Regions from separate parts of the Streptomyces sp. NPDC054956 genome, predicted to be linked through region 2. Evidence: riboswitches for the same ligand, from Rfam matches in the RefSeq annotation. Region 2 holds a riboswitch; each other region holds the start of a gene.
What was found. Region 2 has a riboswitch for cobalamin ahead of ACWGDE_RS13390 (ribonucleoside-diphosphate reductase subunit alpha). Riboswitches for the same ligand answer to the same signal wherever they lie in the genome.

Region 1: linked by a shared signal. The riboswitch ahead of ACWGDE_RS27755 (cobalamin biosynthesis protein) and the one ahead of ACWGDE_RS13390 (ribonucleoside-diphosphate reductase subunit alpha) in region 2 are both predicted to bind cobalamin.
Region 3: linked by a shared signal. The riboswitch ahead of ACWGDE_RS19455 (prenyltransferase/squalene oxidase repeat-containing protein) and the one ahead of ACWGDE_RS13390 (ribonucleoside-diphosphate reductase subunit alpha) in region 2 are both predicted to bind cobalamin.

Annotation. Positions count from the first base shown of each region.
Region 1 is NZ_JBSGXB010000224.1:572-4,828, forward strand. Features, by position in the region: gene ACWGDE_RS27750 (cobyric acid synthase) at 1-1,118, opposite strand, end outside; gene ACWGDE_RS27755 (cobalamin biosynthesis protein) at 1,115-2,104, opposite strand; cobalamin riboswitch at 2,142-2,292, opposite strand; gene ACWGDE_RS27760 (hypothetical protein) at 2,417-2,638, opposite strand; gene ACWGDE_RS27765 (anion permease) at 2,667-3,935, opposite strand.
Region 2 is NZ_JBSGXB010000061.1:6,935-11,191, reverse strand. Features, by position in the region: gene ACWGDE_RS13390 (ribonucleoside-diphosphate reductase subunit alpha) at 1-1,712, opposite strand, end outside; adenosylcobalamin-variant (AdoCbl-variant) riboswitch at 1,866-1,942, opposite strand; gene ACWGDE_RS13385 (GNAT family N-acetyltransferase) at 2,022-2,519, opposite strand; gene ACWGDE_RS13380 (CstA-like transporter-associated (seleno)protein) at 2,607-2,804, opposite strand; gene ACWGDE_RS13375 (carbon starvation CstA family protein) at 2,801-4,257, opposite strand, start outside.
Region 3 is NZ_JBSGXB010000115.1:4,168-8,424, forward strand. Features, by position in the region: gene ACWGDE_RS19455 (prenyltransferase/squalene oxidase repeat-containing protein) at 1-1,780, opposite strand, end outside; cobalamin riboswitch at 1,900-2,037, opposite strand; gene ACWGDE_RS19460 (hypothetical protein) at 2,351-3,835, shown strand; cobalamin riboswitch at 3,941-4,157, shown strand.

The sequences.
Region 1 (4,257 bases), on a different contig from region 2:
AGCAGTCCGAGCCCCGCCACGGCACCGGCCTTCGACTCGACCTCGTCCTCGATGTGTTCGCCCAGGACCTGGAACCCGCCGCAGATCCCCAGCACCGTCCGCCCCTCGGCGGCCCGCCGCGCCAGTGCGTCCGCCAGCCCGCGCTCGCGCAGCCAGGCGAGGGCCTTCACCGTGCCGCGCGTGCCCGGTACGACGACCAGGTCCGCGTCGGCCAGTTCCTCGGCGCGGTCCACGAACCGGACCACCACCCCCGGCTCCGCCGCGAGCGCGTCGACGTCCGTGAAGTTCGACATCAGCGGTACCGCGCACACCGCGACTCGCAGCACGTCCTCGCCGACGGGCGGGGCGACCACGGATTCCCGTACCGCTCCCCGCAGGGAGACCCGCAGGCCGTCCTCCTCGTCGATGCCCAGCCCGTGCTGGAAGGGCAGCACCCCGTACGTCGCCCGTCCGGTCAGCCCGCGCAGCATCTCCATGCCGGGCTCCAGCAGGGTCACGTCGCCCCGGAACTTGTTGACCATGTAGCCCGCGATCAGCGACTGGTCCTCGGGGGAGAGCAGCGCCGTCGTACCGAAGAAGGACGCGAAGACCCCGCCGCGGTCGATGTCGCCGACCACGACCACCGGGAACCGCGCGGCGCGCGCGATGCCCATGTTCACGATGTCGGTCCGGCGCAGGTTGATCTCGGCCGGGCTGCCCGCCCCCTCGCAGATCACGGCGTCATACGTGCCCCGCAACTGCTCCAGGCAGTCCGTGACGATGCCGAGCAACTGCTCCTGCCTGCCGCCGTGGTAGCCGCGGGCGCTCATCTCGCCCACCGGCTTGCCCAGCAGCACCACCTGGCTGCTGCGGTCGCTCCCGGGCTTGAGCAGCACCGGGTTCATGAGTGCCGTCGGCTCCACGCGGGCCGCCTGGGCCTGCATGGCCTGCGCGCGCCCGATCTCGGCGCCCTCGCGGGTCACGAAGGAGTTCAGCGACATGTTCTGCGCCTTGAACGGGGCCACCTTCACGCCCTGGCGTGCCAGCCAGCGGCAGATGCCCGCCGTGACCACGCTCTTGCCCGCGTCCGATGTCGTACCGGCGACGAGGAGCCCCCCGCCGCGCTTCGCGCCGCTCATGCGCGCCGCCCCTTCTTCGTCGTAGGCGAGTCCTGCGCGATCCGCGAGATCCGTGGGACGAGCGCCCGGGCCGCCACACAGGCCCCCAGCGCCACCCACGTCACCTGCCGCGACAGCCGTACCGCCCGCTCGATGTCCGCGACCTCCACGGGCCGCCCCTCCTCGCCGTTGAGCACGGCCCGGTGCTCGACCCGCCCCCCGTACGCGAGGGTCCCGCCCAGCCGTAGGCCGAGCGCCCCGGCGAACGAGGACTCCACCGGCCCGGCGTTCGGGCTCGGGTGCTTGGCCGCGTCCGCGCGCCAGGCCCGTACGGCTCCCCGCCGGTCGGGGCCGGCCAGGACGGCGGCCAGCGCGGTCAGCCGGGCGCCCGGCCAGCCCGCGACGTCGTCGAGCCGGGCCGAGGCCCAGCCGTAGCGCAGGTGGCGGGGGGACTTGTGGCCGACCATCGCGTCCAGGGTGTTCACGGCGCGGAAGGCCAGCAGCCCGGGGACTCCGGCGACGGCGCCCCACACCAGGGCCCCGACCACCGCGTCGGAGGTGTTCTCGGCGACCGACTCCACGACGGCGCGGGCCATCTGCTGCTCGTCCAGGGAGTGCGGATCGCGTCCGCACAGGTGCGGCAGCCGCTCCCGGGCCGTCTCGGCGTCCCCGGCGGCGAGTGCGCCGCCGATGGCGCGCGCCTCCCGGCCCAGCGAGGTGCCGCCCACGACGGCCCAGGTGGCGGCGGCGGTCAGGGCGATACGGGCGGCGGCGGGCCGGGAGCGCACGGCGCGGGCGCCCAGGACGCCGATCGCGGCCGCGCCCCCGGCGCAGACCAGGGTGTGTACGGCGCCCCGCGCGCGGTCGTCGCGCCACAGGGCCCGTTCGACGGCGGCGGCGGCTCGTCCGAAGGCGGCCACGGGATGCCCTCGGCGCGGATCCCCGAGGATCCGGTCGCCGATCAGGCCGGCCGTGGCGCCGTACGCGAAGACGCGGTCGGCACGCATGGTGGCAGGTATGTCCTCACTCAGGGTCCGCGCCCTGGTTCGACGTGTCCGGCGGCGAGAGTTCCTGGCTCCCGGTCGCACTCGGCCCGAGCGCTCCGGTGACAGTGGCGGGACCGCGCCGGAATCGCACCGGACTTCCTCTCCATGCCGCCGTATTGGCTCGGGCAGTCCACCACGCACCGCGAAGGCCCGTCAACTCGCCGTTGACCTGCGACGGGGTGACGCGGACGGGCGCGCCGGGGCACGCGGGGGCACACGAAAGCTCCCCCCGGGAGAAACCCGGAGGGAGCCTTCGAAAGGGGTGCCCGCGCGTCAGGAGACGATCAGGTAGATCCCGTAGGCCACGGCCGCCGCGCAGAGCGCGAAGCAGGCGTACGCGCCGCTGCGGGCCAGGGTGGCGGCGCCGCCCTGCTCGGTGGCGGCCTCGTGCTTGGAGAGCCCCATCAGACCCAGGGTGAAGAGGGTCACGAGGGCGACGGTGGCGGAGAGGCTGACACCGAAGACGGAGCCGAGTGCTTCCCAGTCGATCTTCATACCGCTGATTCCTCTGTCGTTCTCGGGGTCAGACCGCGGCGGCCGGAGCTGCCGGAGTCGTGGTCGCGGCCGGGATGGTGGCCTTCAGTTCCTCGTCCGTGACCGCGGCGGTGCTGCCGGCGGCGGCGACGGTCGGGGGAACGGTGACGGCCGCGATCGCCGTGGTGACGACACCGGGCTCGCCGGCCTCGGCCGACGGGACCTCGTTGACGTTGTTGTGGTCCACGACCTGACGGCGGGAGATGAGCCAGATGGCCACGCAGGAGCCGACCAGGAAGAGCGTGACGGCGGCGACGCCGATGTCACCGGAGCGCATGACCAGCTCTGCGCCGGCGGCGACCAGGGCGGCGGCGGGCAGGGTCAGGCCCCAGGCGAGGAACATCCGGGAGGCGGTGGACCAGCGGACCACGCCGCCCTTGCGTCCCAGGCCCGAACCCATCACGGCGCCGGAGCACGCGTGGGTGGTGGAGAGGGAGAAGCCGAGGGAGGAGGAGGCCAGGATGACGCTGGCGGCCGAGGTCTGGGCGGCGAAGCCCTGCTGCGGCTGCAGGTCGGTCAGGCCGCTGCCCATGGTGCGGATGATGCGCCAGCCGCCCAGGTAGGTGCCCATCGCGATGGCCAGACCGGCGGAGACGATGACCCAGACCGGCGGGTTGGAGCCGGGAGCGATGGCGCCGCCGGCGACGAGCGCCAGGGTGATGATGCCCATCGTCTTCTGCGCGTCGTTGGTGCCGTGGGCGAGCGAGACCAGACCGGCGGAAGCGATCTGGCCGGCGCGGTAGCCCTTGGCCGAGGTCTTCTCGCCCATGCCCTTGCCGACCTTGTACGTGACCTTCGTGGCCAGGTACGCGGCGGCGCCGGCGACGATCGGAGCGGCGACCGCGGGGATCAGCACCTTGGTGACGACGACGCTGCCGTTGACCGCGCCCATGCCGGCCGAAGCGACCGCGGCGCCGATCAGGCCGCCCATCAGGGCGTGCGAGGAGCTGGAGGGCAGTCCGACCAGCCAGGTGACGAGGTTCCAGAGGATCGCGCCGACCAGGGCGGCGAAGATGACCTCCGGCTGGATGCCTTCCTCGTTGACCAGACCCTTGGAGATCGTCTTGGCGACCTCCACGGACATGAAAGCGCCGACGAGGTTGAGCACGGCGGACATGGCCACCGCAGTCTTGGGCTTGAGGGCGCCGGTCGAGATGGTGGTGGCCATCGCGTTGGCCGTGTCGTGAAAACCGTTCGTGAAATCGAACACGAGAGCGGTGATGATCACGATCCCGAGGAGAAGCGTTATGTGCTCCATTTACCCAGGCTTCTGTTTGACGTCAGTGGTTAGTGGACCGTAGGCAACCTGGATGAACGGAAGGTGAACTGGCAGGGGCGAGGCGGTGTATCAACACGGCACGGGATCGGGACCTTCGCCCCGATTCGGGTGTGGATATATCGATTAATGCATGTCACGGCGGGGTGTCCGCACCATTACGGGCGGGACTTCCGGTACGCCGCCCCGCGCGGCCGGGGCTCCGGAAGAGACCCAGATCACCCTCGGGAGGCGCCCGCCGGGGCCGCCCGCGCGGACAAGCGGAAGGACTCCGGGACGGCGGCGGAGGTCCTCCGGGACGGCG
Region 2 (4,257 bases):
GTGCGGGTCTGCTCCCACGCGGGGAGCGGGCCGCCGCGCTCGGCGAGGTCGCAGGAGGCCTCGTACGCCGCGAGCATGATGCGCTCGGACAGCTTCGTGGACAGGGCCTTCGCCTCGGCGGAGTCGAAGGGCAGCTTCAGCTGGAAGAAGACGTCCTGGAGGCCCATCGCGCCCAGGCCCACCGGACGCCAGCGGGCGTTGGAGCGGCCGGCCTGCTCGGTCGGGTAGAAGTTGATGTCCACGACGCGGTCGAGGAAGGTCACGGCGGTGCGGACGGTCTCGTCCAGCCGCTCCCAGTCGATCTCACCGTCGACGACGAAGGCGCCGAGGTTGACCGAGCCGAGGTTGCAGACGGCCGTCTCGCCGTCGTTGGTGACCTCGATGATCTCGGTGCAGAGGTTCGAGGAGTGGACGACGGTGCCCGGCTCGGCGGTCTGGTTCGCCGTGCGGTTGGAGGCGTCCTTGAAGGTCATCCAGCCCTGGCCGGTCTGCGCGAGGGTGCGCATCATCCGGCCGTACAGGTCGCGGGCGGGCATGGTCTTGCGGGCGAGCCCGTCGGCCTCGGCCTTGCGGTAGGCGGCGTCGAACGCGTCGCCCCACAGGTCCACCAGGTCGGGGACGTCGGCCGGGGAGAACAGCGACCAGTCGGCGTCGGCGTTCACGCGGCGCATGAACTCGTCCGGCACCCAGTGGGCCAGGTTCAGGTTGTGCGTACGGCGCTGGTCCTCACCGGTGTTGTCGCGGAGCTCCAGGAACTCCTCGATGTCCGCGTGCCAGGTCTCCAGGTAGACGGCTGCGGCGCCCTTGCGGCGGCCGCCCTGGTTCACGGCGGCGACGGAGGCGTCGAGCGTCTTCAGGAACGGGACGATGCCGTTGGAGTGGCCGTTGGTGCCGCGGATCAGCGAACCGCGGGCGCGGATGCGGGAGTACGAGAGACCGATGCCGCCGGCGTGCTTGGAGAGGCGCGCGACCTGGTGGTAGCGGTCGTAGATCGAGTCGAGCTCGTCCAGCGGCGAGTCCAGCAGGTAGCAGGAGGACATCTGCGGGTGCCGGGTGCCGGAGTTGAAGAGCGTGGGGGAGGAGGGCAAGTAGTCGAGGCGGCTCATCAGCCGGTACAGCGAGGCCACTTCCTCGACGGCCTGGACCGACTCGTTCTCCGCGAGGCCGCAGGCCACGCGCAGCATGAAGTACTGCGGGGTCTCGATGACCTGGCGGGTGATCGGGTGGCGCAGCAGGTAGCGGCTGTGCAGGGTGCGCAGGCCGAAGAAGCCGAAGCGGTCGTCGGCGCCCTCGGCGAGCGCGTGCTCGACCAGCGCGTCGAGCCGGTTCGCGTGCAGGCGCACGAAGTCGGCGGTGCGGTCGGCGATCAGGCCCTCGCGGTGGCCGACCTCGACGGAGCCGGAGAAGGAGGTGGCGCCCTGGCCGGCGGCCTCGTCGCGGACGGCCAGCGTCAGCAGGCGGGCGGCGAGCCGGGAGTAGGCGGGGTCCTCGGAGATGAGTCCGGCGGCCGCCTCGGTGGCGAGCGTACGGAGCTCCGCCTCGTCGGCGGCGGCGCTGCGGCCGCGCAGCGCGGCGGCGGCGACCCGGCCGGGGTCGGTGTCGGGGAGGTCCGCCGTCAGTTCGGTGAGGGTACGCAGCAGCGTGGCCCCCGGGCCCTCGGTGTTGTCGCCAGAAACGGACTCGGCGCGCGGTGCGGAAGGCGCGATGGTCACGGCGGGAGCTCTCCCTCGCTCGGCCCGGTCTTCGGCGGGCGGGCACGGGGAGGCGCATGCGGGCGTGGCAGGAACGCGTACACCGCACGGCGTCCACCGGCCCAACCTCGAGGCCCGGACGTGTCGGCACCCGGTTCGGTCGACCCGGGCGCACTGTCGGCAGGTCCTCGGACTTTTCATACCGTTGCGGGACAGTTCCGGAATTGCACCGGATTCCCCTGCGGCGACAGCAGCCATGAGCATACATGTGGGGGCGACCGTATGCGGTAGCCCCCACATGTTGTGTCGTTCACCGAAGTGGGCGCACCGTCACAGCTCGACACGGTAGGTGAGCAGGGGCAGGCCGGGTACCGGGTACCAGTCGCGTTCAGGCGTCCGGACGAAGCCCAGCCGGTCGTAGATGCGGTGGGCTCCGAGCATCTTCTCGGTGGTGGAGAGCACCAGGTGGCTCACGCCGTCCAGGTCCCGGGCGCGGGCGATGCAGGCCCGTACGAGCGCCTCGCCGGCGCCGCGTCCGCGTGCCGCGGGGGAGACGGCGAGCATCCGGAACTCCGCCTCGCCGGGTCCGGCGATATCGCACAGGGGGCTGCCGGGAGGGGCGAAGGTCACACAGCCGAGCAGCGTGCCGTCGTGCTCGGCGACGAGCACCTGCGCGTCGGCGGCCCGGCCGGCGACGTCGCGCAGCCGGCTCAGGTAGGGGTCGTCCTCGGCGAAGTCGAGCAGCCCGTCGTCGAGGTAGGCCCGTGCGGTGATCTCGCCCAGTTCTTCGTATTCGGCGGGCACGGCCGGCCTGATGAGGATGTCCATGGCATCGAGTGTGCGACAGGGCGGGGAAAAGGGCCGCCACGTTTCCCGGGGTGCGGGAGGCGTGACGGCCCTTCGGGCCCTACGGGTTCAGCAGCAGCGGAATCCTTCGCGCGGGTCGGCCTCGCGGGCGTCCGTACGGGCGCGTTCGAAGGCCCGGCGGCTGGGGACCTCCGCGTCCGGGTCGTGCGTACGGGCGTGGGCGACGTAGCGGTCGTACGCGGACTCGCCCGAGAACTCCCGTACGAAGAACCGGGCCCGGTCGAGCGCGTGCCGCAGGCCCGTCACGCGGGTTCCTGGACGGGTTCCTTCACGCGGCCCCCGCCCGAGTCCAGGCCGGCGGCGGCGAGTTCGGCGCGCTCCTCGGGGGTCGCGATCAGCCCGGCCGGGGCGATGATCCTGGACTCGGTCCACGGGACCTCGGCCAGCGTCACCGATTCCGGCTTGCGGATGGCCTTGAAGCAGGTGCGGGCGGCGTCGAGCAGGACGATGACGATCAGCAGGGCGAAGAGCACCGACAGGACGCCGTCCACGGTGGCGTTGGTGACCACCGTGTGCATCTCGTCCATGGTCTTGGCGGGCTTGAGGATCTTGCCCGCGTCGATGCCGTCCTGGTAGACGTCCCGCTGCGCGAAGAAGCCGATCTTCGGGTTGTCGGAGAAGATCTTCTGGTAGCTGGCGGTGAGGGTGACGGCCACGTCCCACGCCAGCGGGACGCCGGTCACCCAGGCCCACTTGAGCCGGCCGGACTTGATCAGCAGGGTGGTGCAGACGGCCAGGGCGACCGCCGCGAGCAGCTGGTTCGCGATGCCGAACAGCGGGAAGAGCTGGTTGATGCCGCCCAGCGGGTCCTTGACGCCGACCCACAGGAAGTAGCCCCAGCCGCCGACGACGACCGCGCTGGCGAACCAGACGCCGGGCTTCCAGCTGACGTCCTTGAAGGACTTGTGCACGTTGCCGAGGGTGTCCTGGAGCATGAAGCGGCCCACGCGGGTGCCCGCGTCGACCGTGGTCAGGATGAACAGGGCCTCGAACATGATCGCGAAGTGGTACCAGAACGCCTTCATGGAGGCGCCGCCGATCACCGAGGAGAAGATCTCCGACATTCCGAGTGCGAAGGTCGGCGCACCGCCCGTGCGGGACAGCAGGCTGGCCTCCTCCACGTCCTTCGCGGCCCGGGTCAGTTCCTCCGGGGAGATCGAGAAGCCGAAGTTCGCGACCGCCTGCGAGGCCGTCTCGACGGTGGCGCCGACGACCCCGGCGGGGGAGTTGACCGCGAAGTACAGGCCGGGCTCGATGATGCAGGCCGCGATGATCGCCATGATGGCGACGAAGGACTCGGTCAGCATCGCGCCGTAGCCGATGACCTTGACCTGGGTCTCCTTCTGGATCATCTTCGGGGTGGTGCCCGAGGAGACCAGCGAGTGGAAGCCGGACAGGGCTCCGCAGGCGATGGTGATGAAGACGAACGGGAACATCGAGCCGGCGAAGACCGGGCCGTCGCCGCGCGAGGCGAAGTCGGTGACCGCGGGCATCTTCAGCATCGGCATGGCGACGACCACGCCCACCGCGAGCAGCCCGATGGTGCCGACCTTCATGAAGGTGGAGAGGTAGTCGCGCGGGGCCAGCAGCATCCACACCGGCAGGACGGACGCCACGAAGCCGTAGACGACCATCCAGATGACCAGCGTCTCCTTCTCCAGGGTGAAGGTGTCCGCCAGCGAGGACTCGGCGACCCAGC
Region 3 (4,257 bases), on a different contig from region 2:
CGACGATGTCGCGCAGGGTGGCGTTGTCCTCGCCCGTCGCGGCGAGGGCGAAGGCGCCGTCGATGGTCAGGCCGTAGTCGGCGAAGCCGCTGCCGGGGGCGTTCTCGTAGTAGCGGCCCTGGATCAGCCGGGAGGGGGCGGTGAGGTACGCCGTGCCCTTCTTCAGGTCCGGTCCGTCGCCCGGCAGGGGCGTGGCGGGGTCCGGGTCCGGGGTCTTCGGCGGGTCGGGCTTCTTCGTGGTGAGCGCCACCAGGTCCGTCTTCGCGCCGGCGACGGCGGCCGCGGTGGTGGCCATCAGTACGGGCGCGGTGTCCGGCTCCTCGAACGGGAAGGCGCCCTGCGGGAGTTGGGCCCTGGACAGCCAGGAGACCGCGGCGTCGGCGAAGAGCGGGTCGCCGAGCGCGCGCAGGGCCTGGGCGGCCACGCCGGTGGAGAAGGCGCTGCCGGCGGTGGTGTACGAGGCCGCGGGCAGGGACCCGGTCGGCAACTGGGCCTTCTTCAGGTACGCGCGGCCCTTCCGCACGGCCGGATCGTGGCCGCCGGCCCGCTTCAGGGCCAGGGTCATCAGCCCCGTGGAGGCCGCGTCGCTGTCGCACCAGTCGCCGGGGCGGAGCAGCATGCCGCTGAAACCGCCGTCCTCGCACTGGAGGGCGGCCAGCCGGCTCACGGCGTCCGCGGGCGGCGTCACCCCGCCGTTGAGCAGGGCGATCACGGCCAGGGCCTGGCCATCGGCCTGGTAGGGCGTACGGAAGTCGCCCTTGGTGGCGCAGCCGGGGACCGGATCGGCGGCCTCGGCGCCGCTGGTGCACACGTACTTCACGAGATCGCCGAGCAGGTCGTGCCCGCCGAAGGCGCGGGGGTCCCGGCCGGTCGCCTCGGCCACGAGCGCGAGCCGTGCGGCGGCCGTCGCGTCCGGCGCGAGGTCCTTGCCGGAGGGGTACGCGTACGCCTCCGTGTGCGCGGGCGCGGCGAGGAAAGCGGCGGCCTTCCGGGCGGCGGGGCTCTTGGGATCGGCCGCCGCGAGGGCGTAGACCACCTCGGTGGTGGCCAGGTAGTCCGGGTCGGTGGAGTCCGCCTTGAGCACGCGCTCGCCGTCGGCCAGCCTCCCGGTCAGCCAGCGGGTCGCGGCGGGGACGTCGACCGCGCCCGGCGGTACGTCCGGCGGCTTCGGGCCGGTGGGGTCCGGGGTGGGGCCCGCACCGCCGGCCCGCACCTCGTCGGGGGAGAAGGCGGGCTGGCCGGACTCGCCGCCGGCGTCGGTCCCGCCGAACACCCAGGCGTCCACGTCGCCGGGCTTCGGCTCGCGGGTCTTCGCGCCGAGGGAGCTGTACGTCCACTTCCTGTCGCCGGGCGAGGCGTGCCAGTACGACCAGTAGGCGGTGGACTTCGGGGTGAGGACGCAGTCCTCCGTGGCCGGAGTCGGGTAGCGCGTACCGGAGTTGAAGGCGCCGGTCCCGATGCGGCAGACGAAGGCGTCGCCGTCGTGCACGGTGCCTTCCGTGGTGAACCCGGCCGTGTGCAGCAGTTCGTACCCCGTGGTGGGCGTGGTGTCGCAGCCCCGTTCGACCTTGCCGCCGAACGGGCCGAAGTCCACGGCGACCACGGCGCCGGCGGTGGCCGTGCACCGGCCGACCGGGTCGGCGCTCGCGGCCGGCGGGACGGTGAGGAACGCCACTCCCGCGGCGAGCGTCAGTAACGAAGCCGTCGCCAGGGACAGCAGCCGGCGTCTGCGCACGGCCTGCCGTCGCGCCCGCCGTCGCGCCTGCTGTTCGGTGCCCACCGCGGCCCTCGTCTCTGCCGGCCGGGCGGACGCGTGCGTGGTGGCGCCCCCCGCGCACGGCGGCGCCGTGGGGGAGCGGTGACGACCACGCCGTAGTCCGCGACGGCGTTCTGCGTTCTGCGTTTCATGACGGTGCGCCAGGTGTTCCGGCTCACCCGGAGGGTTCCGGGTCTACGGTTGCGGGTCAGCGCCGGACTTCGACCGGCTTCCCCTGGTGCTGAGTGACTGTCAGCCGGAGTGCAACACGGATGCGTGCGAACCGTCAAGGCGGCGCCCCTCTGGCTCCAACCGCCCTCGAGCGAGGGGCCGGTGGGCCGCTGGCGGACCTCTTGACCGCTCGGGTAGCGTCCTGGGCTGCCACATGGGGGAATCCGGTGAGAGGCCGGAGCTGACGCGCAACGGTGTGGGACGGCGGGGGCCGTCTCCGAGCCCGAATGCCCATGCGGCGAAGCACCACAGGAAGCCGTACCACGCGTTCCGGGCGGCGGCCCCCGGCGTGCCCTGCCGTGCCCGCGCACGGCCTCGCGGCGCGGGGGAGCGGCCGGCGTCCGCCGATTCCAGGAGCAGGCCATGTCCCGTACCAGCACGCCCACTTCAGGTACCTGCCGTACCGGCGCGCCCAGTTCAGTGGCGTCCCGTTCCGGCGCGCCCCGCCTCCGTGCGCCCCGCCGGCTCGCGCTCGCGGTGCCCGCCGTGCTCGGGGCCCTCGCCCTCACCGCGCTCCCCGCCTTCGCGACCTCGACCCCCGCGCAGCTCGCCACGTCCAGGGCGAACGGCGTCGCCTACCTCAAGTCGCTCCAGGCGGCGGACGGTTCGTACGCCGGCTCCGGCCTGTCCAACGAGTGGGCGTTCAGTGCCTTCGCCGCCTCCGGCACCGCCGTCGTCGACGTCGCCCCGGGCGGCGACACCACGAAGAACGCCCGCACCGTCTACCGCGACCTGCTCTCCACGGCGGGCTGGCCGTCCGCCGCCCCGGTCGTCACCGACTACGAGCGCGGCACCCTGAACGCGTACGCCGCGGGCATCGACCCGGCCCGCGTCTCCGCCTCCCGCAACCTGATCGCGAACGTCTACTCCTACTGGCAGACCGCCGAGCCGGGCTACTTCGGCCCCTCCGGAAACTTCAACGGCACCGTTTTCGCGGCCCTTTCGCTCGGCGGCGCCAAGACCCGGGCAGGCGCCAACCGCGTCCCGCAGGCGCTGACCGACTCGATGGTCGCCCGCATCCGCGCCAACCAGCACAACGACGGCGGCTGGACCTTCGGCAAGGCCGAGGGCAACCCCACCGCCCTGGCCGCCCAGGGCGACGTGGACATGACCGGTGCGGCGATGGCGGCCCTCTGCGTCTCGGGCGTCCCCGGCACCGACACCGGCGTGGTCCGGGCGAAGAACTTCCTCAGGGGCAGGCTCGCCCCGACCGGTGCCTTCAACTCCCTCTACGGGGTCAACACCAGCTCCAACGGCTGGGCCGTCGCCGGGCTCAACGCCTGCGGGATCAACCCGCAGACGGGCGATTTCCTCACGCCTTCGGGCAAGACCCCGGTCGACTTCCTGATCGCCAACCAGTACGACCCGGCGGGCGGCTTCAAGTACAAGCCGGCCGACACCGGCCCGTCCGCCTACGCCTCCATCGACGCCCTGCGCGCCGTCGCGGGAGGGGGATTCACCTCCGCGCCGCCCGTTCCGGTGACGCCCGGCGCCCCGCAGTGGGTCTCCGCCGCCTCCTTCACCGCGGGCACCGCCACCAAGCTGGCGCTCACCGTCGACGACGGCGCCGGCGGCCTGAAGGTCTGCTCGGTCGCCTTCACCCCGAGCGGTACGACCACCACCCTCGGCGAGGTCCTGAACGCGGCCGCCGCCTCGGCCACCCCGGCGGGCTGCGTCACGAGCGTGACCCCGTCGTCGGGTGGCGGCCCGATCACCGCGGTCAACGGCCGGGCCGACAGCGGCTCCGACACCTGGAAGGTCGGCGTCGACGGCTCCGCCTTCGCCGGTGCCGACCGCGACAAGGTGATCAACGTGGGCGACACCATCGCCCTGCGCCGGGGCGCCTGACACCGGCGGGTACGGGGCCGCGCGCAGGGCCCCGTACCCGCACCGTGTCCCATCTCACGGTCCGCAATGCGGTACGGGCTCGCGCGCGTTCGCGCCGGACGCCCTAGGCTTGCCGACGCAGCTGGTTCGCCCCCGTCCGCCAGACGGGTGCGTCGCAAGAGGGAACCCGGTGGGAATCCGGGACTGCCCCGCAGCGGTGAGTGGGAACGAAAGCCGTCATACGCACTGGGTCCGACGGGCCCGGGAAGCGACGGCCGGTAGGTGTCTGCCCCCGGCAGACGTGCCCGCGAGTCCGAAGACCTGCCCGTTGCCCGTGCGCGACCCGTCGCGCGCGGAAATCCCGGTGACCTCGTGGGCGGGTCGGCGACACATATCAGGCGGACGTCCCGCGCGTACCCAGTGGTACGCGCTGCCGGCGGACC